Regions from separate parts of the Sagittula sp. P11 genome, predicted to be linked through region 1. Evidence: riboswitches for the same ligand, from Rfam matches in the RefSeq annotation. Region 1 holds a riboswitch; each other region holds the start of a gene.
What was found. A riboswitch is a leader RNA that binds a small molecule or an ion and turns the genes downstream of it on or off. The one in region 1 is predicted to bind thiamine pyrophosphate.
Positions count from the first base shown of each region.

Region 2: linked by a shared signal. The riboswitch ahead of CDO87_RS11915 (thiamine ABC transporter substrate binding subunit) and the one ahead of CDO87_RS23745 (DUF1153 domain-containing protein) in region 1 are both predicted to bind thiamine pyrophosphate.
Region 3: linked by a shared signal. The riboswitch ahead of thiM (hydroxyethylthiazole kinase) and the one ahead of CDO87_RS23745 (DUF1153 domain-containing protein) in region 1 are both predicted to bind thiamine pyrophosphate.

Region 1 is NZ_CP021915.1:15,313-22,786, reverse strand. Features, by position in the region: gene panB (3-methyl-2-oxobutanoate hydroxymethyltransferase) at 1-291, shown strand, start outside; gene panC (pantoate--beta-alanine ligase) at 288-1,175, shown strand; gene CDO87_RS23755 (HPP family protein) at 1,191-2,342, opposite strand; TPP riboswitch at 2,442-2,558, shown strand; gene CDO87_RS23745 (DUF1153 domain-containing protein) at 2,727-3,044, shown strand; gene CDO87_RS23740 (IS3 family transposase) at 3,041-3,862, shown strand; partial or broken gene CDO87_RS27630 (NUDIX domain-containing protein) at 3,891-4,055, shown strand; one part of gene CDO87_RS23730 (IS3 family transposase) at 4,133-4,385, shown strand; one part of gene CDO87_RS23730 (IS3 family transposase) at 4,385-5,235, shown strand; gene CDO87_RS23725 (HEPN domain-containing protein) at 5,561-6,931, shown strand; gene tnpA (IS66-like element accessory protein TnpA) at 7,014-7,430, shown strand; gene tnpB (IS66 family insertion sequence element accessory protein TnpB) at 7,427-7,474, shown strand, end outside.
Region 2 is NZ_CP021913.1:2,469,306-2,476,779, reverse strand. Features, by position in the region: gene CDO87_RS11920 (hypothetical protein) at 1-1,351, opposite strand, end outside; gene CDO87_RS11915 (thiamine ABC transporter substrate binding subunit) at 1,327-2,313, opposite strand; TPP riboswitch at 2,354-2,464, opposite strand; gene aroC (chorismate synthase) at 2,556-3,659, shown strand; gene CDO87_RS11905 (methyl-accepting chemotaxis protein) at 3,669-5,795, opposite strand; gene CDO87_RS11900 (DMT family transporter) at 5,930-6,823, opposite strand; gene CDO87_RS11895 (cupin domain-containing protein) at 6,963-7,474, opposite strand, start outside.
Region 3 is NZ_CP021913.1:586,539-594,012, reverse strand. Features, by position in the region: gene thiD (bifunctional hydroxymethylpyrimidine kinase/phosphomethylpyrimidine kinase) at 1-241, opposite strand, end outside; gene thiE (thiamine phosphate synthase) at 238-849, opposite strand; gene thiM (hydroxyethylthiazole kinase) at 846-1,634, opposite strand; TPP riboswitch at 1,693-1,787, opposite strand; gene CDO87_RS02850 (GMC family oxidoreductase) at 1,934-3,505, opposite strand; gene CDO87_RS02845 (Twin-arginine translocation pathway signal) at 3,620-4,144, opposite strand; gene CDO87_RS02840 (VOC family protein) at 4,181-4,576, opposite strand; gene CDO87_RS02835 (ribbon-helix-helix domain-containing protein) at 4,684-4,989, opposite strand; gene atpD (F0F1 ATP synthase subunit beta) at 5,276-6,700, shown strand; gene CDO87_RS02825 (F0F1 ATP synthase subunit epsilon) at 6,697-7,170, shown strand; gene CDO87_RS02820 (AtpZ/AtpI family protein) at 7,160-7,444, shown strand; gene CDO87_RS02815 (ATP synthase subunit I) at 7,441-7,474, shown strand, end outside.

The DNA of each region.
Region 1 (7,474 bases):
GCGTTTTCAGTCGTGCTGGAAAAGGTGCCCGCCGCGCTGGCGGACCAGATCACCGCGGATATCGCCATCCCCACGGTCGGCATCGGGGCGTCAGCGGGCTGTGACGGGCAGATCCTTGTGATCGACGACATGCTGGGCCTTTTCGACGCCTTCAAGCCGAAGTTCGTGAAACGCTATGCCGACCTGGCTGCCGAGGCGCGCACCGCCATCCGCACCTACGCGGAAGAGGTCCGCGCCCGCAGCTTCCCCGCCCCCGAACATGTCTTTTCCCAGGAGGAACCGGGCACATGAAGATCATCCGCACCAAGACCGAGCTGCGCGCCCTGACCGAAAGCTGGCGCCGCGCCGAGGAAACCATCGGCGTCGTGCCGACCATGGGCGCACTGCATGCCGGGCACCTGTCCCTGGTGGAACGGGCCTGCGCCGAAAACGACCGGGTGATCGTGACGCTGTTCGTGAACCCCAAGCAGTTCAACAACCCCGAGGATCTGGCGAAATACCCAAGGACCGAGGACAGCGATGCCGAAAAGCTGACGCCCTATGGCGCGGATATCCTCTATGTGCCCGACGGCGCGCAGATGTACCCCGAGGGTTTCGCCACGACCGTGTCGGTGACCGGCGTCAGCGAAGGCCTGTGCGGCGGGGCGCGCCCGGGGCATTTCGACGGGGTGGCCACAGTGGTGACCAAGCTGTTCCTGCAGACCGATGCCGACCGCGCCTATTTTGGGGAAAAGGATTACCAGCAGCTGCAGGTGGTGACCCGCCTGACCCTGGATCTGGACCTGAAGACCGAGATTGTCGGCTGTCCGACCATTCGCGAGGAAGACGGCCTCGCCATGTCCTCGCGCAACCTCCGGCTCGCCGCAGGGCCACGCGAAATTGCGCCGGTGATCGCCCAGGTCCTGGACGACGCCGCGCGTGTCATCTCCCGCGGCGGACAGGTCGCGCAGGCCCTCGACAAGGCCAGGGCGGTGCTGCTTTCTGCCGGGTTCGACACCATCGACTACCTCGAACTGCGCAGCGATCCCGACCTCAGGCTGATGACCAGGGCAGACCGCCCCGGTCGCCTTTTCCTGGCCGCCTGGCTCGATGGCGTGCGCCTGATCGACAATGTCCCTGTCGCGGGTCTCGCAAGCGTCCCGACTCCCGACGATCACCCGCTCGAGCCGACCTGACCGGGCCACCGCCTCTCAGTCCTGCGCCCGCAGCCCGGACCGCGCGAGGGCGGCAATCAGGTCCGTCCTGGTGACGATGCCGACGATCCGGCCCTTTTCAAGGACCGGCACCGCATCGACATCACCATTGGCCATCATCGGCAGGAGCTCCCCGACCGGACTCGCCGGTACCGCCCGAGGTCCGGCGACGCTCATGATGTCCTTGGCACGGACCGGCTGCGTGCGATCCCGGTCGATCAGGCGCCGAAACGCCGCGACATAGCCACGGTCGAGCCGAAGCGCATCCTCGCGCGCGCGGTCGATCAGGTGCATCTGGAAGATCACGCCAAGGTAACGCCCCTCGGCCCCGGTCACCGGAAGCGAGGTAAAGCGATGATGTCTGAACAGGTCCGCAATCTTTGACAGCGGAGTGTCCGGGCCAATGGTCACCAGATTGCGCGACATGACGTCGGTCGCCAGAAGCGGACCTGTCCGGTGCGCGGCGGCCTGCAACTCGGCCGCGCCGATCAATCGCGCCAGATCCTCGACACCCAGATTGAACGACTGGCGATAGCGATCCAGAAGGTCCGTCAGTTCTTCTCGGGACAGGCCGATGCGCTTGGCGGGATCGGGATCTTCGGTGCGGTGGCGACTTGGCTCATCGAACTGGCGGAATGGATATCTGCGCCCCGTGAGCCGGGCGTAGATCGCAGCACAGACGACCAGCGCGAGGGTGCCCGTGGCGACGGGTGCGATCGCGAACCAGAATCCAAGTCGCCCGACCGCCTCCGGGCTCATCGCCGCTGTCATGGCGACCGCACCCGCCGGGGGATGGATCGCGCGACACAGGATGCCGACCGTAATCGTCAGCCCGACCGCAAGGGCGATCCGCAGGACAGGGTCAGCGACCACGGAACAGACCGCCACACCGACCAGTGCCGCAAGAGTGTTGCCCACCACCGCCGACCACGGCTGCGCCAACGGGCTGTTGGGTACTGCGAACAGCAGAACCGACGTCGCACCGAACGGGGCAATCAGGTAAAGGCCAAGCGTCAGGTCGACCACGGGCGACAACAGGAATGCGCCCGTCACCCCAAGCCCGATCAGGGCGCCGATCCCGGCGCGAAGGGCCTCGGCTGGCGAGGGGCGGCCAATAACCGGGCCAAGCGAACGGAACAGGGACTCCATGACTGCTGCCTTGTCTGTTTTGCCTAAAGTTTCAACAAGCGAGGGCAGGCGCAAGCACATCCGCCCGGCATTGAACCGGGCGCTCAGCCTGATATGCTGACGCTCACCTAGGGGTGTCCCGACAAGGGGCTGAGATATCGCTGGCGATTGCAGCGCGGTGACCCTTTGAACCTGATCCGGATCATGCCGGCGAAGGGACAGGATCGCAGCGCTCTCTTGCCCTTGCCGGCCTCAGCATGACGAGGCCGCCTTGCCATATCAACCGACAGACCCACGCCCGATCCCGTCGGCCATCGCCGTAGTCGTGCGCGACACTCAGGTGCTTCTCGTGCGTCTGTATCGACCCAGAGAAATCCTGCTCATGCTACAAGGGAGAACGTAGCGATGAGTATGACGATGGACGACAGCATCAAGCGTTGGACGGCGAAGCGTAAGACGGCGCTGGTGATCGAGATCATCCAGGGCAAGACGACGGTTGCGGAGGCGAGCCGGTCGTTTGACCTGGCCCCTTCCGAGATCGAGGGCTGGGTCGAAGACGCGAAGCGGGGGATGGAGAACTCGCTGCGGGCCAATCCGCTCGACATTCGGGAGCAATACGAGAAGCAGCTCAAGGACCTTCAGGAGGCCTACGGCGAGGCCATGCTGGAGCTCCGGGCGCGAAAAAAGTTGCAGGCCCTGCTGGATGCGCAGGACGGGAATTGATCCTTCGCATTCAGCAGGGCCTCAGCGCCGAGGGCATCACGGTGTCGATCGCCAGGCTCTGTGCCTGGTTCGGCGTGCCGCGCCGCACGGTCTACTACAAGCCGGTGAAGGCCGCTCCGCGGATCGATCCGCGCTTCGCCGAGCCGATCAAGGCGATGATCGAGGAGGAGCCCTCCTTCGGCTATCGCACCGTGGCCTGGCTCCTGGGCTTCAACAAGAACACGGTGCAGCGGATCTTCCGGCTCAAGGGCTGGCAGGTCCGGAAGCGGGCCGTCGGCATGCGGCCCCGCATCCAGGCCGTTCCATCCGTCGCCACGGCGCCGAACGAACGCTGGTCCACGGATATCGCCCGCATCTGGACCGGCAGGGATGGCTGGGCCTCGCTCGCGCTCGTGATCGATTGCCATACCCGGGAGTTGCTGGGCTGGCATCTATCGCGCTCCGGCAAGGCAAGCACTGCCAGCGCAGCTCTCGAGCACGCGCTCATCGCCAGGTTCGGCACGCTCGGCCGCGTCGAGGCGCCGTTCCTGCTGAGGTCAGACAACGGTCTGGTCTTCACCAGCCGCCACTTCACGGCGCTGGTCCGAAGCTACGGCCTGAAGCAGGAGTTCATCACGCCCCACTGCCCCCAGCAGAACGGCATGGTCGAGCGCGTCATCCGGACCCTCAAGGAGCAATGCGTTCACCGCCATCGCTTCGAGAGCATCCAGCATGCGGCGCGGGTCATCGGAGACTGGATCACCTTCTACAACAACCGCCGCCCTCATCAGGCGCTTGCCATGCGCACGCCAGCCGAGGCATTCAGATTAGCGGCTTAACCTGAGCAGATTCCGCTGGGTCGATACACGTCGCGCCAATCCGCCCGATGCGGGCCTTTGGGGATTTCCCGGCGGCAAGATTGACCAGGGCGAACCCCTGTTCGACGCAGCCATCCGCGAACTGGCCGAGGAGACCGGCGTTTCCGCCGAACCGCTGCGCGTGATCACGGCGCTCGACGCATTTGACCACGACATGGTCTTGACCCCTGAAACTGGTCCGAACCGAGTGCGAATTTTTGGGTACATTTCTGGCAACAGAGGAGTGTACCGATGCCGAAGAAACGATTCAGCGACGAACAGATTGCCTTTGCATTGAGGCAGGCGGAAGCCGGGACGACGGTTGGCGAGATCTGTCGAAAGATGGGGATAGCCGAAGCGACGTTCTACCGCTGGAAGAAGGTCTATGCCGGGATGGGGGTATCCGAGATCCGCCGTCTCAAACAGCTCGAGGACGAGAACGGCAAGCTGAAGCGTCTGGTCGCCGATCTGACGCTGGACAAAACCATGCTTCAGGATGCGCTGCGAAAAAAGTGGTGAAGCCTGTTCGACGTCGCGAGGTTGTCCGACACTATCAGCATGTGTTCGAGGTGTCGGAGCGTCGGGCCTGCAGGGCTATGGGCTTCGGGCGGGCTTCCCACAGATATCAATCCAGGCGCGACCCCGCGGTGGAACTGCGGATGCGCCTGAAGGAACTGGCCGAGAGCCGTGTGCGGTATGGATATCGTCGTTTGCATATCTTGCTGCAGCGCGAAGGCTGGCAGGTAAACCACAAGCGTCTGTATCGCCTCTATTGCGAAGAAGGCCTGTCGATCCGAACGCGCAGCCCCAAGCGACGACGGGCCTGCCGGTATCGATCCGGCCGATCCGAGGCGGACGGCATGAACGATGTTTGGGCGATGGACTTCATGTCGGACCGGCTGTTCGACGAACAACCGTTCCGCATTCTGACTATCGTGGACTGCTTTACGAGAGAAGCTCTCGTGACTGCTGCGAGGACGAAGTTCCGAGCTTACCAGGTCATCGACGAACTGGATCGATTGGCGCGGATCAGGGGCAAGCCCCGAAGCATTCGAGTCGACAACGGCCCCGAGTTCTCTGGTCGGTTGCTGGATCAGTGGGCCTACTTGAACAAGGTCGAGCTCGACTTCTCCCGGCCCGGAAAGCCAACGGACAACGCATATATCGAGGCCTTCAACAGCCGCCTCCGTCAGGAATGCCTCAACGCCTCATGGTTCCTGTCGATGGATGACGCCCGCAACAGGATCAATGCCTGGAGAGCCGACTACAACGAAACCAGGCCGCATTCCTCGCTCGGAAACTTGACGCCGAGCGGATTTGCGGCCCAATTGAATGAAACCCGAAAGGTCGCATGAAGCCCGGACCAGAAACGGGGTGAACTCCACATCCCTCCTGTGACACTCAAATACTGGCACAGTTTTAGGGGGCTAAGACATTGTGCCCCAGTCTTTCTTTGTCTTGTACATCGTCAACTGGTGCCTGCTTGCCGGCTTTTAACTGTATGCTACTGCGATAGAACCATCGGCGAGTGACCGGGCTTCGATGGCTAGATGCGCTTCTAGCTGGGTTTGATGTGCTGCACCAAGCGACCGCGTTGGCAATCATGATGTAGACTGTATTTTTGCGTGGCGGTAGAGGATTCAGTTTCAGTTGTCCTGCAGGTTCGCTAGCTAGGTACCCATGCAAATCGACAACTACGACCGCACGGAATGGACCAAGAGGCTTTGTGCTTCTCTCCACAACCTAGAAGTGGTACAGCGGCCATTTCTGCAGTGGTACTTCACTCCGAGTGGGTATCCTCGGATCCTTCGCAACGGTCGGGACGAAACGCCATATCCCAGCGAAGCAATTGCGAAGCTCTATGACGATGCGCTGTTCGAGGCTCGTTTTGGAACGACCGGAAAGTTCAAGAATCTGAAAGCTGCACTGGACCCCGCCCGTGGAGTCTTGCGAGACCATCCAACCTTGTCACGCGCCATGGGCAGAGACCTCAAACGCGACGACTTCCAGATCGGAATCCTGAATCACACCTCAATGACGACGCTCAGTCAGCTGATTGTCGGCCTTATGGAGTGTCAAGACGAAGGGACTACGGAACCGTTCCTCAAGCCAGCATCGGACTTGAGCACACTCTTGGAACTCTCATTGGTGCAAGCCGGCGCGCAAAAAGCTGAATCCTTGGGAACGGCGATCGATGTGGCAGTATACTGCGGGGCACGCTTTGAGGAGGAAGTCGATCTCGGGGAAGAATATGCGCTGCTCCCCTTCGAACATCTTGCTGACTACGTTGACATGGACTGGCTGAAAGCGGTTGCCGCGGAACAAGTGAGCTGGCGGCGCATGGAGCAGGTTTTTGGTATCGTGCGGCGGTTTCCCTGGAGGCCCAGCGTCGGGAACCTGCACTTTCCCCCAGAACCGGAAACAAGGAATCCACCGCCGCTGTTTCATCGCTGGGCGGCCGAGTTTGCCAATCTGCTATCAGTAGTGATGAGCTATCGTGTTTCGTGGCTCGCAACATTCGAAGGGTGCATTCCACGCCGCGCAGCAAAGCTCCTAGGCTCCCATCACGACGCCGCTCAAACGCACAAAGGCCGCTCAATCAGCCACCTGTTCTCTCCTTTTGACAAATCCGAATTCGTTGAAACCGAGCAGATCAAACTGGTCAAAGAGCTCTTTGCCAAACGGCGCAACACTGAGTATCCGGAAATGGCCGCCATCATTCAAAGGCTCGCCGAAGCGCATAGACGCGACGGACGTTTTGCACTGGATGACCGGGTTCTGGACTTAGCGATCGTGTTCGAGCGCTTATTCAAGCCTCGAGGACGGTCAATTGGAAGAGAGCTCGAAAAATCCGCTGCTGAGTTGTTAGCAGTCACTGACGACGAAAAAACCTCGATAGGAGAACAACTGAGACAGTTCTACAAGGTTCGATCCGCCATCATTCATGGTCCGAGCGATGAAAGGAGCAGACGTCTCATCAGTCAGTCCGAGAAGGCCTGGCAGGGGTGCGAGCCAATTGCGCGTGCCGCACTGTTGAAGAAAATCAGTTGAACCGAGAGTGGCGCTAATTGATTGTATGCCTCCGGTGGAGGCCGTCTGACGGGGTTTCAGCGTCGGTGCTAAGTCCGACCTTATGGCCGACCATAAGTTCAGACCCGAGATTGAAGTCCTCTCTGCCGCGGATGCGCCGCGCCGTCGTCACTGGAGCGATGGCGACAAGATCGCGATCGTGAAGGAGAGCTTCCTGGGGCATCGCCAGGTGACAGCCACGGCGCGGCGGCATGGCGTATCTCGCTCTCTGCTGACGATATGGCGGCGCCAGTATCGCGCTGGCGAACTTGGCGCCGAGACACCGCCTTCCTTCATCCCGCTGGCTGTTTCGCCGCCCATGGCACCTCCGACCGTGCCCGCGACCGCACGGGAGGCGCCACGCAGCACGCCTGATGTCCAGCTCGAGATCGTGCTGAGGAACGGGCGACGGCTTCTCGTCCCTTCGTCGGTGGAGCCAGAGGTTTTGGCGCGGCTGCTGCCGGCCCTGGAAAGCCGATGATCGCCTTCCCGGCGGGGGTGCGCGTATGGATTGCCGGTGGGGTC
Region 2 (7,474 bases), on a different replicon from region 1:
GCGCGATGACCCCCAGGTCGCCCATCGCCAAGGCCGCCACCAGCCCCGACGCGAACCCCAGCGGACGGCGCAGGCGGGGCAGCCAGACCAGCCACCACCACGCGAACCCCGTCATGCCCAGCGAGGCGCGCAGTCGGCCAAAGCCGGATTCCACCGCCTCTGCCTGCGGGACGATGATCCGCAGCGCGAAGGGCAGCCCCATCAGCGCATTGACCAGCGCCGTCACCGGCAGTGCCATGCTGAAAGGGTTGACGAAGGGCCGCAGCATCAGGAACAGCCCGGTGCCCAGCACCAGCGGCGACACGGCGATGGCCGCCAGCGCCAGCAGCTCTCCGCGCCGGTTGGCGAGCGCCATGGCCCAGGCCATGCACAGCACGGTGGAGGCCAGCGCCACGGCGATCGAATGACCCGCCGCGCGGAAGGTGTCCGGCCCCAGCAGCAGCAAGCCGGGCGCCCCCCGTGTCAGGACGGTGCCCAGCGGCACCAGCAGGAAAAGCGCCGCCGCCACGATCCAGGCGTAGTCCACACCCCGGACCCACCCCCTGCCGTCGCTGCGCGGCACGATGCGGTCGCGGCCCACGCCGAACCCTTCGCCCCGCGCGATCTTCAGCGCCGCCAGCCCGGCGACCAGACCAAGTGCCAGTTGCACCAGCGCCAGGACCGACGCCCGCCCGAGGTCGAAATCGAAGCGCATCGCCTGGTAGATCGCCAGCTCGACGGTCGTCGCACGCGGTCCGCCGCCAAGCGTCAGCGCCACGGCAAAAGAGGTCAGGCAGATCACGAAGATCACCACGAAGGCGCCCGGCGCGACGCGCAGCACGACCGGCGCGTCGATCACCCGCCACATCGCTCCGCGCGACAGGCCGAGCGAGGCCGCAAGGCGCAGCCGCTCTCCCGGCACCGCCTGCCAGCCGTTCAGCAGCATCCGGACGGCGAGCGGCAGATTGAAGAACACATGCGCCAGCACCACGCCATGGAACCCGTAGACATCGACCAATGGCAGGCCGAGGACACCCAGCAGGCCGTTCACCAGTCCGTTCCGGCCGAAGACCGCGATCAGGCCCATCACCGCAACGATCACCGGCAGGATGAACGGCGCCCCCATCAGCGCGACCAGCGCCGCACGTCCGGGAAAGCGTTGCCGCATCAGCGCCCGCGCCACCGGAACGGCCAAGGCCACGCTGACCGCCGCCGAGATCGCGGCCTGCACAAGCGTGAAGCGCAGCGCGGCGAGGTCGCCGGGCGCAAGCGCACCCAGCCCCCCGGCCCGCAGCAGCACAACCGCGACCGGCCCCAGCGTCAGCGATGCAAGGGCCGCGCCCGCGATCAGCGGGAGAGCGCGCGCCGCCATTCCTCGATAGCCTCGTCCCTGAGCGCCGCGGCCTCGTCCTCGGAATAGAAGATCACCTCTTCCGGCAGGTCGAGCTGCTGGAACCCTTCCGGCCACTCGTCTTGCGGCAGGGCAGCCGGGATCGACCAGTTGCCGGTCGCGATCATCGACTGGAAGTCGTGGCTGAGGATGAAGTCCATGAACTGCTGCGCCAGCTCCGGCTGGTCGCTGCCCGCGACCTTGACCGCCAGTTCGACCATGAAGTAATGGCCCTCGGGGAAGATCGCCGCCTTCTTCGTCTCGTCGCCCTCGGCAATGATGTGATAGGCGGGCGAAGTCGTGTAGCTGAGCACCATGTCGGCCTCGCCATCGGTGAACAGCCCGTAGCTTTCCGACCAGCCCTTCGTCACGGTGACGATGTTCGGCGCCAGCGCCTCCCAGAAGGTGCCAGCCTCGTCGCCGTAGACCGACTTGATCCACAGGACCAGCGCAAGGCCGGAGATCGAGGTGCGCGGGTCCTGGATGACGATGCGCACGCCTTCGGGCAGCGTCTCCATCGCTTCGAGCGAGGCCGGCGGCTCCATCTTCGTGGCGTCGTAGACAAACGCCGTGTGCCCGTAGTTGAACGGCAGGAAGACCTCGTCGGTCCAGTCCAGCGGCAGGGTCAGCGGCGACAGGTCGACCCCGTGCGGCGCGAAGAGGCCGCTTTCCCGCGCCTTCTGCGTGACATCGGTGTTCAGGCCGATCACCACGTCGGCTTCGGTCCGGTCGCCTTCAAGCATGATGCGGGGCAGCAGCTCGCCCGGCTTGAACTGCAGGTCGCAGCCGCACTGGGCCTCGAACAGTTCCTCGATCTTCGGGCCCGGGCCCCACTCCGAGACGAAGTAGTCCGGGGCATAAACAGTCAGAACCTCCTGCGCAGCGGCAGCCGTGACGGCGCCGGTGGCAAGAAACAATCCCGCTGCAAAAGTGAAGGTCTTCATCATCTTCCTCCAAGTTTCGCTCACGAGAGGGCAAGATTCGGAGTCAGACCGATACCTTCCCTCCGCCGGTGCTAACCGGTTCAGGTTCAACGGGTTGATGCGGCTACGCAAATCTCAGGCGGATCGTGCTCCGCCACCCCGAGGTAGGGCGGACCCTAGGGCTGTGCGCTCCGGCTGGCAAGGCGAAACCCCTTGAGCGCCCGCGCGCCCTGCCCTAGGACACCGCCCAAAGGAGACCGCCCATGAGCCTCAACACCTTCGGCCATATCTTCCGCGTCACGACATGGGGCGAAAGCCACGGCCCCGCGCTGGGGGCAACCGTCGACGGCGTGCCGCCGGGGGTGGAGATCGACGAGGCGATGCTTCAGCGCTGGCTGGACAAGCGCAAGCCCGGGCAGAACAAGTACACCACGCAGCGGCGCGAACCGGACGCCGTGCGCATCCTGTCGGGCACGTTCGAGGGGCGCACCACCGGCACGCCCGTCCAGCTGATGATCGAGAACACCGACCAGCGGTCGAAGGACTATGGCGACATCGCGCAGAAGTTCCGGCCCGGTCACGCCGACATTACCTATTTCCAGAAGTACGGCATTCGCGACTATCGCGGCGGCGGCCGGTCCTCCGCGCGGGAGACGGCCGCGCGCGTGGCGGCGGGCGGTCTGGCACGGGCGGCGCTGAACGCCTTGGCCCCGGATGTGGAGATCCGCGGCTACATGGTGCAGATGGGCCCGCGGAAGGCGGACCCCGCCCGCTACGACGATGCGCAGATCGAGCAGAACCCGTTCTGGTGTCCGGACGCCGAGACGGCGGAAGACTGGGCGGGCTACCTCGACGACCTGCGCAAGTCCGGTGACAGCGTCGGTGCAGTGATCGAGGTCGTGGCACGCGGTGTGCCCGCGGGTCTCGGGGCGCCGGTCTACGGCAAGCTCGACACCGATCTGGCCGCCGCGATGATGTCGATCAACGCGGTGAAGGGCGTCGAGATCGGCGAGGGCATGGCAGCGGCGGCGCTGACCGGATCCCAGAACGCCGACGAGATCTTCATGTCCAACACCGGGCCGCGCTACAGTTCGAACCACGCGGGCGGCATCCTTGGCGGCATCTCGACCGGACAGGAGATCGTCGTGCGCTTCGCGGTGAAGCCGACCTCGTCGATCCTGACGCCGCGCAAGACCATCACGCTGACCGGCGAGGAGACGGAGATCGTCACGAAGGGCCGTCACGACCCTTGCGTCGGCATCCGCGCGGTCCCGGTGGGCGAGGCCATGATGGCCTGCGTCATCCTCGACCACCTGCTGCTGCACCGTGGCCAGATCGGCGACGCGGGCGGACGTATCGGCGGCTGAACGGCCGGATCAGAACTCGTCCCAGCTGACCGGGCCGGAGGCGGCAGAGGCCACCTTTTTCGGTGCGGGGGACCGAGCCGCGGCGGGCGCGTTGACCGCCACCTTTTCTTCTTGGACTTCGACCGGGCGGGGATCGACGTTCTCCCCCTCCCAGCTGCCATGCAGCAGGCGTTCTTTCTGTTCGGCAGAGGTCCCGTCGTCGGCCCTGTCACGGCCACGAGATGCGCCGCCCTTTGCGCCTGACGTGCCCGCACCGGCGTCCGCTGTGTCATCGGAGCTTACGGCCTCAGACTTGATGGCAGGGCGACGGGCCCCGGTGCCAACCCGGGTCTCCAAAGGGGTCTCAAGCGTGAAATCCATTCCGAAGAGTTCCGGCACACCCGGCGGGACGGAGGTGGATGCGGATACTTCCGTCCCGCCAGTGAATTGCGCGAGAAGGTCGGACAGGCGCGTCGCCTCGACCGTCAGTTGCTGGCTCGATGCGCTGGTCTGGTTGACCATGGCGGCGTTGTGCTGGGTCACCTTGTCCAGTTCGGCGATGCCAACGTTGATCTCCTGAACGCCGCCCGCCTGTTCGCGCGCCATCCGTGCGATCGACGACACGAGGCCGGAGACCTCCGACACGCTGTCCACGATGTGCGACAGGGTCTGGCTGGTCTCCTGCACGAGCCGCTCGCCGTCCTCGACCTGGTCGACGCTGTTCATGACGAGCTCCTTGATCTCGCCCGCGGAGGCGGACGCGCGCTGCGCCAGTCCCCGCACTTCGGAGGCGACCACGGAGAAACCCTTGCCCGATTCGCCCGCGCGCGCCGCCTCGACCCCGGCATTGAGCGCCAGCAGGTTGGTCTGGAAGGCGATGTCGTCGATCACCGTGATGATCTGGCTGATCTGTTCTGAGCTTTTCGCGATGGAGCTCATGGCTTGCAGGGCGCGGGCCATGACTTCGCCGCCTTCCTCTGCGCGCCGCCGGCCCTCGACGACCTTTTCGTCGGCGTCCCTGGCCTTGTCCGCCGCCGATTGCACACCGCTCGACAAGGCGTCGAGGGCCGCGGCGGATTCTTCCAGCGTGGCGGCCTGCACCTCCGCCCGGCGCGACATCTCCTCCGACATGCCGGACAGCTCGGTTGCGTTGCTCCGCACGGTCTGGGTGCTGTCTCGCAGCGAAGCGACCAACGTTTCGAGCGCCTGCGCCAGGTCGTTGAAATCGCGGCACAGCTTGACGTAACTGTCGCCCAAATCCTCCCAGTCCTCCGCTTCGATCCGCTGCCCCAGCTTGCCGCCGCGCAGCTGGCTCATGGAGACACCGAGCGCCTGGAAGAGGTCGATCCTGCGCCCGTTTTCGGCCCGCGTACGCTCTTCGGCGCGTTCGGCATCGACCAGCTTTCGGCGCAGGTCCTCGAGCGCGCGGGCAATGGCGCCGACCTCGTCCCCGCGGTCGCGATCCGCGATCGGGCTGTCGTAATCGTTCCCGACCAGGCGACCGATCCGTTCCCGCGCACGCTCGATCGGCTGGGAAAGCTGGCGCCCGAAGAAATACGCGAGGAGTATGCCCACGGCGGCGGCAAAGCTGTTCGCCAGCAGGATGCGAAGTTCGGCAGACTCGAGCGTCGTTTCCGCCTCTGCACGGGCCGTGGCTGCCGCGTCGTTGATCCAGTCCATGAGGTCACCGACATGCTGCTCGGCGGTGTCGAGTTTCGGCAGGATGTCCCGGCGGATCGTGTCGAGCTGACCGAAGAGCGCCTCGCTCTGCGCCTCTTCGAAATACTGCGGGATCTGCTCCAATGCGATCCGGACGCCTTCCAGTTGCGAGCGGGCGAAGGTGTGTTTCTCCGACGGTTTGGTGAACAGCGCCTCCGCCGCGGTGAGGTTCGTCAGCGACGCGGCATAACCCTCCGCAAACGTATCCCAATTGCCGTCCGGTGCCACTCCGAACAGCAGAAGGTTGGACACGGATTCGTCGATTTCCTCCATCAGGGCATTCAGCGCCGCGCTCTCCTCGGATGTGTTGTTGCCGCTCTGGATCACGGCGCCCAGCTGGCGCTGGGTGACCCAGCCAAGTCCGGACACCGCCAGCAGCGACCCGACGAGAACCGCGGCCAGGAGGAAGATCTGCAGTCGAATGGAGAGCCGGCTCATGCTGTACCTCGCGTCGATGGCTGGCGCGCGGGGACAGAAAACTCCGCCCCACGGCCTTGGCGCGACCCTAGATGCGATGGGTAAACAAAACCTGCCGCCGGCTTCGGCAAACTGCCGTGGTTTTCGCAGGTTTTTTAGCTGTCGCGCGGCACGGGGGCAGAGGCGGCGGGCAGTTTCGCAAGCTGCACCAAGAGGATACCGCCGGCGATCACGGCCACGCCGACCAGGTCGAGCAGGCGCAGTTTCTCACCCAGCAGCGCGGCTGCGATGGCCACGCCGAGGAACGGGTTGAGGAAGTGGAAGGTCGACGCCCGGACGGTCCCGATGCGGTTGACCAGCAGCACCCAGACGAAGGTGGCCGCAAGACCGGGCACCAGCGTCGTATAGGCGAAGGCCGCGATCAGCCGCGGCGACCACGCGATTTCCGGCGTCTCGAGCGCGAGCGCAGGCACCCAGAGCACCGCGCTGCCGATCAGCATCTGCAGGCCAACGACCATCATGAAGTTCCCGCCGGAGGTCGCCCCCCGCAGCGACAGGGTGGCTACGGTCAAGGCCAGCACCCCCAGCACACAGAGTGTCACGCCGAAGAGGTCGAGCCCCCCGCCGAAACGCGCGCCCATGATGATCACCACGCCCAGCACACCGGCCACCAGCCCCAGCGCGGCCTGTCCCACCAGCTTTTCGCCCAAGAAGAGCCATCCGGCAAGCGCCACCAGAAGCGGCATGGTCGACGCGATGATCGCGGCCAGCGACGCCTCGATGGTCTGCATGGCGACGAAGTTGAGCCCGAGATAGAGCGCGTTCTGACAGGTGCCGAAAACGACGGTCGCACGCCATTGCGCCGCCGTCAGCCGCCAGCTTTGCCGCATGATCAACGCGATCACGACAGCGATGAGGCCCGAGATCAGGAACCGCAGCGCCAGTGCCGTAAGCGGCGGGGCGGCGGCGACGATGATCCGGGCGGAGGTGAAGGCAGAGGACCACATCGCCGCGAAGGCCAGTCCCATGAGTATTGCGCGCATGTCCATGGCGCCAAGGCTTAGGCCCTGCGCCGACCGAGGGAAAGGCCCGGCGCGCAGGTCCCGCGCCGGGGCGGCGCACAGCCCCGCCCTACAGGGTGTCCCGACGGTCCGTAGGGTGGGGCTATGCGCCACCCCGCGCGAAGGCTCAGACCGGAAGGTGGCCGGTCTTCACATAGAGCAGGCAACCGTCCTGCGATCCCCGGCTTTTGCCCGCGCCGTCCGGACTGCGCAGCCAAGTCCCCGCGGGACAGCGACCGGTGTCGTCCTCCAGGACGCCCTCGACCACGAAGATCTCCTCGGATGTCGCCTTGTCGGCCGTGTCCAGTCGTGCGCCCGGTGCAAACCGCACCATGCGGACCCGTTCGCCCGGCACATCGTGCAGGAGAAGCTCGCTCACCCCCGGCGCCCTGCCCGGCTGGAACTGCGCCGTCCGGGTGTCGATGACCTTCTGCTCCGTATCATTTTCGTCGAACTGGCAGAGCTTCACGAGGATCGTCGCACCTTCGGGGCCGATACGCGGCGTGTGGCGCGTGCCGATCGGATTGCGCACGTAGGTGCCCGCCGGATAGTCACCGAACTCATCGGAGAAAACGCCCTCCAGCACGAGGTATTCCTCGCCGCCGCCGTGCGTGTGGGGATCGAAGGCGCTGTTCGGGG
Region 3 (7,474 bases), on a different replicon from region 1:
CGAGCATGCCGATCTTGACGGCGTGGATATGGATGTCCGCGCGGATGGCGGCGATCTGGTCGGCGATCAGCCCCGTGTCGCAGAGGCTGACGCCGGTGACGCCCCTTGTGTTCTGCACCGTCAGCGCGGTGATCGCGGTCATGGCATAGCCGCCCATGGCGGAGATCGCCTTGATGTCGGCCTGTATGCCCGCGCCGCCTGAAGGGTCGGAGCCCGCGATGGAGAGGATGTTGGGGATCATGTTGTCCTCCATGCGTCGCAAAGGGCACGGGCCACGGCGGTCATGTCGGCGGCCCGCGATATGGCGGAGACGACGGCCATGCCGTGCCCGCCCGCCGCCTTCAGCGCGGCGGCGTCTCGGGCGGTCAGGCCGCCGATGGCGATGCAGGGCAACGCGGTGCGCGCCGCGATGTCGGCGAAGCCGTCGATGCCGATGGGGGGGGCGTGATCGGGCTTCGACCCGGTGGCGTAGACCGGCCCGACGCCGAGGTAATCGACGCCCTCCGGAACGGCCGCCAGCTGGTCCGCGTGCTCGACCGAGAGGCCGAGGATCATGTCCGGCCCGATGCGCGCCCGGATGGCGGCGGGGTCGCCGTCGCCCTGACCGATATGCAGGCCGTGGGCGCCGGCGGCGATGGCGACCTCCACCCGGTCGTTGACGATCAGCCGGGCACCGAGGGGCACGAGCGCAGCCTTCAGCTCACGGGCGAGCGGCAGGAGATCGGCGTCAGACCGGGTCTTGTCGCGGAGCTGGATCCAGCCCGCGCCGCCCTGTGCCGCCGCGATTGCCTGCGCTGGAACCGGGGCAGGGGCCGTCGCGTCGGTGACGAAACAGAGCGGCGGTATCATGGCCGGATGATCCGCGCGCCGCGCGCCAGGTCCTGCCCGTCGAGCGTGTAGAGCGCGTCGAGGAAGGCCACCTGGAACGATCCCGGGCCTTTCGCCTTTTCGCCGGCCCTCTCTCCGGCAAGGCCGTAGTAGGCCAGCGCGGCGACCGTCGCCTCGAACGGGTCCTGACCGGCGATGAAGGCGCCGACGATGCCGGTCAGGGAACATCCCAGCGCGGTGATGCGCGGCATGAGCGGGTGGCCGTTCTCGACCTCGGCAAAGCGGGTGCCGTCGGTCACGAGGTCCGCAGCCCCGGTCACGGCCACCACGCCCCCGGTCCGGCGCGCGAGGCGGACGGCTGCGTCCGAGGCCTGCGAGACCGCGTCGCCCGCATCCACCCCCTTGCCGGAGGCGCCCTCACCGGCGAGGGCGATGATCTCGGAAGCGTTGCCGCGGATGACGGTGGGGTTCAGGGCGAGGAGCTTTGCGCCGACTTCCCGCCGGTAGGTGGTGGCGCCGACGGCGACGGGATCGAGCACCCAAGGTTTGCCGCGGTCGTTGGCGGCCTTGGCGGCGGTCTGCATGGAGGCTGTCCATGCGGGCGACAGTGTCCCGATGTTGACGGTCAGGGCGCTGGCGATGGCGGCGAATTCGGCCGCCTCCTCCTGTGCGTGCACCATGGCGGGCGACGCGCCGGCGGCGAGCATGACGTTCGCCATGACGTTCATCGCGACGAAGTTGGTGATGTTCTGCACCAGCGGTGCGGTGGCGCGCATGTGGTCGAGGTATGTGTCCGGTGTCTGCATCGTGTCCTCCTTTGCCGGACGGCATGGAAGACATCGGACGAAGGACGGGGCATAGCCCGGACGTTCCGCTGCGCCTCCCTCCGCCGGCATTATCCGGTTCAGGTTCGAAGGGTACGTCTCAGCCCGGTTTCCCGAGCGCCCCCGTCGCTAGTGCGGGGACACTTGCATCCGTCACGGTGCGCGTCAATCGCCCGGACCGGATTTTCTGCGGGTGGCAGGGGAAGGCGGCATCCGGGCGGGGCCGGAAAAACAGAACCGGGCGCAGCAGGGCTGCGCCCGGTCCGGGGATCAGCGTCGCGTCAGAGCGTACCGCGCGACATCTCGGCAGCGATGTGATCCGCCTGCCGGATCGCCAGCGCCACGATCGTCAGCGTCGGGTTCTCTGCCGCGCCGGTGGTGAACTGCGAGCCGTCCGAGATGAACAGGTTCGCGATGTCGTGGGTCTGACCGTGCTTGTTCACCACGCCGTCGCGCGGGTTCTCGGACATCCGGTTGGTGCCGAGGTTGTGCGTGGACGGGTAGGGCGGCGTCGGGAACACGCGGGTCGCGCCCACCGCCTCGTACATGGCGATGCCCTGCTTGTAGGCATGGGCGCGCATCGCCTTGTCGTTGGCGTGGTCGCTGAAGTGGACGTTGGCCACCGGCAGGCCGTGCTGGTCGGTGACGTCGTGGTTCAGCGTGACGCGGTTGGTCTCCTGCGGCATGTCCTCGCCGACGATCCACATCCCGGCCATGTTCTCGTAGCTGTCGAGGGCGGAGGTGAACTCCCGCCCCCAGGCGCCGGGGTCGAGGAAGGCGGCCATGAACGGAATGCCGAGCGACAGGGTTTCCAGCTCGTAGCCGCCGACGAAGCCGCGCGACGGATCGTGCCGCGCCTCGTCCTGCACGATGCCCGCCATGGTGGTGCCGCGCCACATGCGCACCGGCTTGTCGAAGGTCGCATAGACCGACCCGGTCATGTGGCGCATGTAGTTGCGCCCCACCTGGCCCGAGCTGTTGGCGAGGCCGTCCGGGAACATCGACGAGGCGGAGTTCAGCAGCAGGCGCGGGCTTTCGAAGGAGTTGCCCGCGACGCAGACGATCCGTGCCTTCTGCATCTGCAGGTTGCCGTCCGCGTCGAAGTACTCGACGCCCGTCACCTTGCCGCTGTCGTCGTGCAGGATGCGGGCCACATGGGCGCGCTCGCGCACTTCGAGGTTGCCTGTGTCCTCGCCTGCCGGGACCTCGGTGTAGGCGGTCGACCACTTGGCGCCCCACTTGCAGCCCTGGAAGCAGAAGCCGGTCTGCTGGCAGGGGATGCGGTCGCCGTCGTCGCGGGTCTGGATCGCCATGCGGCCGGTGTGGACCTCGGTGTAGCCAAGCGCCTTGGCGCCCGCCTCGAACACCTTGTAGTTGTTGTTGCCGGGCAGGCCGGGGCGGTTGCCCGTGCGGGTCACGCCCATCTTCTCCTCGGCCTTGTCGTACCACGGCGCCATTTCGGCGGCGTCGATCGGCCAGTCGAGCAGGTTGGCCCCCGTCACGTCGCCGTAGGTGGTCCTGGCCTTCCACTCGTGATCCTGGAACCGCAGCGAGGCGCCGGCCCAGTGGGTCGTCGTGCCGCCCACGGCCTTGACGATCCACGCGGGCAGGCCGCTGAAGTCCTTCGCCACGCGCCAGTCGCCGGACGTGGTGCGCGGATCGGTCCAGGCCAGTTGGCCGAAGCTCTCCCACTCGTCGTTGACATAGTCCTCGGGCAGGTAGCGCCCGCCCGCTTCCAGAGCGACGACGCTGATGCCCTTCTGGGCCAGTTCGTTGGCCAGCGTGCCGCCACCGGCCCCCGTGCCGATGATGACGACAACGCTGTCGTCGTTGAGATCAAAGGGTGCAGTCATGTTCATTCTCCTCCCGGAGCCGGCCTCTCGTCTCGCTTCTGCATCCGTCGAAGGGGCCCTGCGCATCTGGCACGGCGTTCGGCGGGAGAGGCGGGGCGGGAGGATGGCCGCCGATTACAACCAGTTGATGTCGTCGAAGCCGCGGTCGATGTAGCCACCCTGCGAGTAGCTCTCCCCCTCGTAGCCAAAGATCGGCCAGACCGATTTCTGGTTGTAGAGCCCGGTCACGAGCCCGCCCCGGACCTGCTGGAAGAACGCGCTCTCCTCCATGCCGCGCAGGATATCCACGCGGTCGCGTTCCCAGCCGGTGTCGATGTAGGACGCAAAGCCCTTGCCGCGGGCGGCCGCATCCAGCGCCGCGATGCCCGCAGTGATCGCCACCGCGGTTTCCGGCATGTCATAGCCCTTCACCGCCTCGACGTAGTTGGCGTCGGGGATGCGGTCGTGCGGGTAGATGTCGCGCGCCATCTGCACCAGCGTCGCGAAGACCTGGGAGTCGAGATGCGTTGTCTCGTAGGCCCAGGCCGCGTCCGGCGCGGCGATGAAGCCCGCCCCCGCAACGAAGGCGGCACCGGCGGCGCTGGCGCGGGACAGCAACTGCCGGCGTGTGAGCCCCTTGGGGCTGCTGTTGGTGTTCATGTGGTCTCCTCCCTTGAAAAAATCTGGGTCAGTGCGTCACTTGAAGCGCCCCGAGCGTTCGAGCACTTCGATCTGGTAGCCGTCGGGATCGGCGACAAAGAAGAAGCGGCCGACCAGTTCACCGGCGGGCGCGAATTCGACAAGCTTGCGGGGGGCGAGGCCCTCGGCCTCGAAACGGGCATGTTCGGCATCGAGATCGTCGACCGACACGGCGAGGTGGCCGTAGCCGTCGCCGAGGTCGTAGGGCTCCGTCCGGCCCTTGTTGACGGTCAGTTCGACTTCGAAGCCGGTTTCGTCGTTGCTCAGGTAGACGAGCGTGAACTCCGGGAAATCCAGCCGGTCGGCGATTTCCAGCCCGAAGGCCTTGCGGTAGAACGTGACGGAGCGGTCCTCGTCGAGGACGCGGATCATGCTGTGGATGGCTTTGGCCAACGGGGCCTCCTGAATCGGTTCGAATTATTGACCAATTCAGGATGAAGGATATTCGGCGCGTGCGGGTAGTAGGGACGTACTACATGCACGTTTTGTGATCTGACTGCCTATTCGGCGGCCATCGGTGTGGTTCTGTCGTGGTGAGCGGTCTTGCCCGACTGGCCCACGAAGACAAGGCATGCAGTGCGCAGAAGCGACGTGAAATTGACGGGTTCGCCCCGGGTTTCAAGCACTTCCGAGTGCAGACGCGAGACGAAGGCCGGTGTCGACATGTCGTCGGCCTCGGCGATCTGGTCGAGAATGTCCCAGAAGGCATTTTCAAGCCGGATGCTGGTGCTTTGCCCGTTCAGCCGCAAACGCCGCGTCGTCGAGGTGTATCGCGCAGGATCCTGGCCGGCAAAAACTTGGCACATCGTGCTCTCCTTTCATCGGTGTCCGACAGGATAGAGAAGGAGGCCCGCGACCGTCCATAATGAAAAAGTATCGGAGAGGTATGATCGGTGTCATCGGGTGTCTGCGGATCGGGGCCGTTTGGCCCCGGGGGGACAGAGGACCGCTTGTCACCCGTTGGCCCCGAAAGCCGGAGTTGCGGGCAGCGATACCGGAAATGCGGAGCCATTTGATCTGGATCGTGTGACGGTTCGGCCGGCCCGCTATGATTGCTGCAGTTGCACATCGGTTCAGGGGGCTCTTCTTCGCATGGCGGAACATCCGGATCACGGTCGCATCCTCGCCATCCGCGGGGCGCTTCTGGACATCGTCTTCCGGGCGGAGGACCTGCCGGCGATCCATGACGCGGTCGAGGTAGACGGCACGGAGGGCGAGGCCTTTGTCGCCGAGGTGCAGTCGCATCTGGATGCCACGACCGTGCGCGCCATCGCGCTGAAGCCCACCAACGGGCTGCGGCGCGGCATGGCTGTGCGGCGCACCGGCGGTCCGGTCCGGGTGCCGGTGGGTGAGGCCGTGCTCGGTCGGCTGCTGGATGTCACCGGGGTGGCGCGGGACCGGGGCGCGCCGCTGCCAGAGGACACGCCCCGGCGGCCGATCCACAACGCGCCGCCGCCGCTGTCGGAGCAGGCGGGCCGTCACGATGTGTTCCGTACCGGGATCAAGGTGGTGGACCTGCTGGCCCCGCTGTCGCGCGGCGGCAAGGAGGCGATGTTCGGCGGTGCCGGTGTCGGCAAGACGGTCCTAGTCATGGAGCTGATCCAGGCCATGGTCGCGCATTACGAGGGGATCTCGGTATTCTGCGGCGTGGGCGAGCGGTCGCGCGAGGGGCACGAGATGCTGTCGGACATGACCCGTGCGGGCGTGCTGGGCCGGACGGTGCTGGTCTATGGCCAGATGAACGAACCGCCGGGCGCGCGCTGGCGGGTGCCGCTGGCCGCCATGGCCATTGCCGAGCACTTCCGGGACGACCGGCACCGCAACGTGCTTCTGTTGATGGACAACGTGTTCCGCTTTGTCCAGGCAGGGGCGGAGGTGTCGGGCGTGCTGGGCCGCATGTCCAGCCGCGTCGGCTACCAGCCCACTCTGGCGACCGAGGTGGCCGAGTTGCAGGAGCGGATCGCGGCACGCGGGTCGGCGTCGGTCACGGCCATCCAGGCGGTCTACGTGCCGGCCGACGACTTCACCGATCCGGCCGTCACCACCATCGCGTCGCATGTGGACAGCACGGTGGTGCTGAGCCGGGCGATGGCGGCGGAGGGCATGTACCCGGCGGTCGATCCCATCGCGTCGACCTCTGTCCTGCTCGACCCGCTGGTGCTGGGCGAAGACCATGTCGCCACGGCCAACCGGGTCCGCCGCACCATCGAGCACTACAGGGAACTGCAAGACGTGATCTCCCTGCTCGGGGTCGAGGAACTGGGGCGGGAGGATCGCGATGCGGTGGCCCGGGCGCGGCGCCTGCAACGGTTCCTGACGCAGCCCTTCACGGTGACGGAGGCCTTCACCGGCATCGAGGGGCGGTCGGTCGACATCGGCGACACCGTCGCCGGGTGCAACGCGATCCTCGCCGGTGAGGCGGACGACTGGGACGAAGGGTCGCTCTACATGGTGGGCACCTTCGAGGAGGCCCGCGCCAAGGAGGAGGCCGGGCGCGGGGCACGGGCGGTGGCATGAGGGGGGCGCTGCACCTGACGATCACCACGCCGATGGCGGTGCTGGTCGATGCGGCGGACGTGCGGTCCGTCCGGGCGGAGGACGAGAGCGGCCATTTCGGCATCCTGCCCGGGCATTCGGACTACCTGACCGCCTTGCCGGCCTCCGTCGTGCGCTGGCGCGACGGGGCGGGGCGGAGGGGCTACTGCGCGCTGCGCGCCGGGGTGTTGACGGTGACCGGCGGTGCGGACGTGGCGATCGCCTGCCGCGAGGGGGTTCTGGGCGACGACCTCGACGACCTGATTGCCCGGGTGGCGCGGCTGCGCCACGAGGAACAGGATGCAGGGCGCGGCGCGCGCGTCGAACAGACCCGGCTGCATTCGCGCGCCGTGCGGCAGATCATGCGCTACCTGCGGCCCGACCGGCCCGGCGCCTTCGACCATCCGCCCCAGGTTGGCCCCGATGACGGAGGGCGTGCCGATGGCGCCTGACCCCTCCATCCCCGACCGCACGGCAGAGGCCGCCCGCCGGTCCGCGGACCGCGAGAAGCTGGCCCGGGACGTGCCGGAACCGTCCTTCGGCAGGCGCATGGGCCAGATCGGCATCCTCGGATGGGCCATCCTCATGCCGATCCTGCTGGGCATCCTGCTGGGCCGGGCGGCGGACCGGCATTTCGAGACCGGCATCTTCTTCACCGCCCCCGCGATCCTGATCGGTGCCGCGATAGGGTTCTATTCCGCCTGGACATGGATGCATCACCAATGACCGACCTCTTCGCCGCCAACCCCGTGCCCG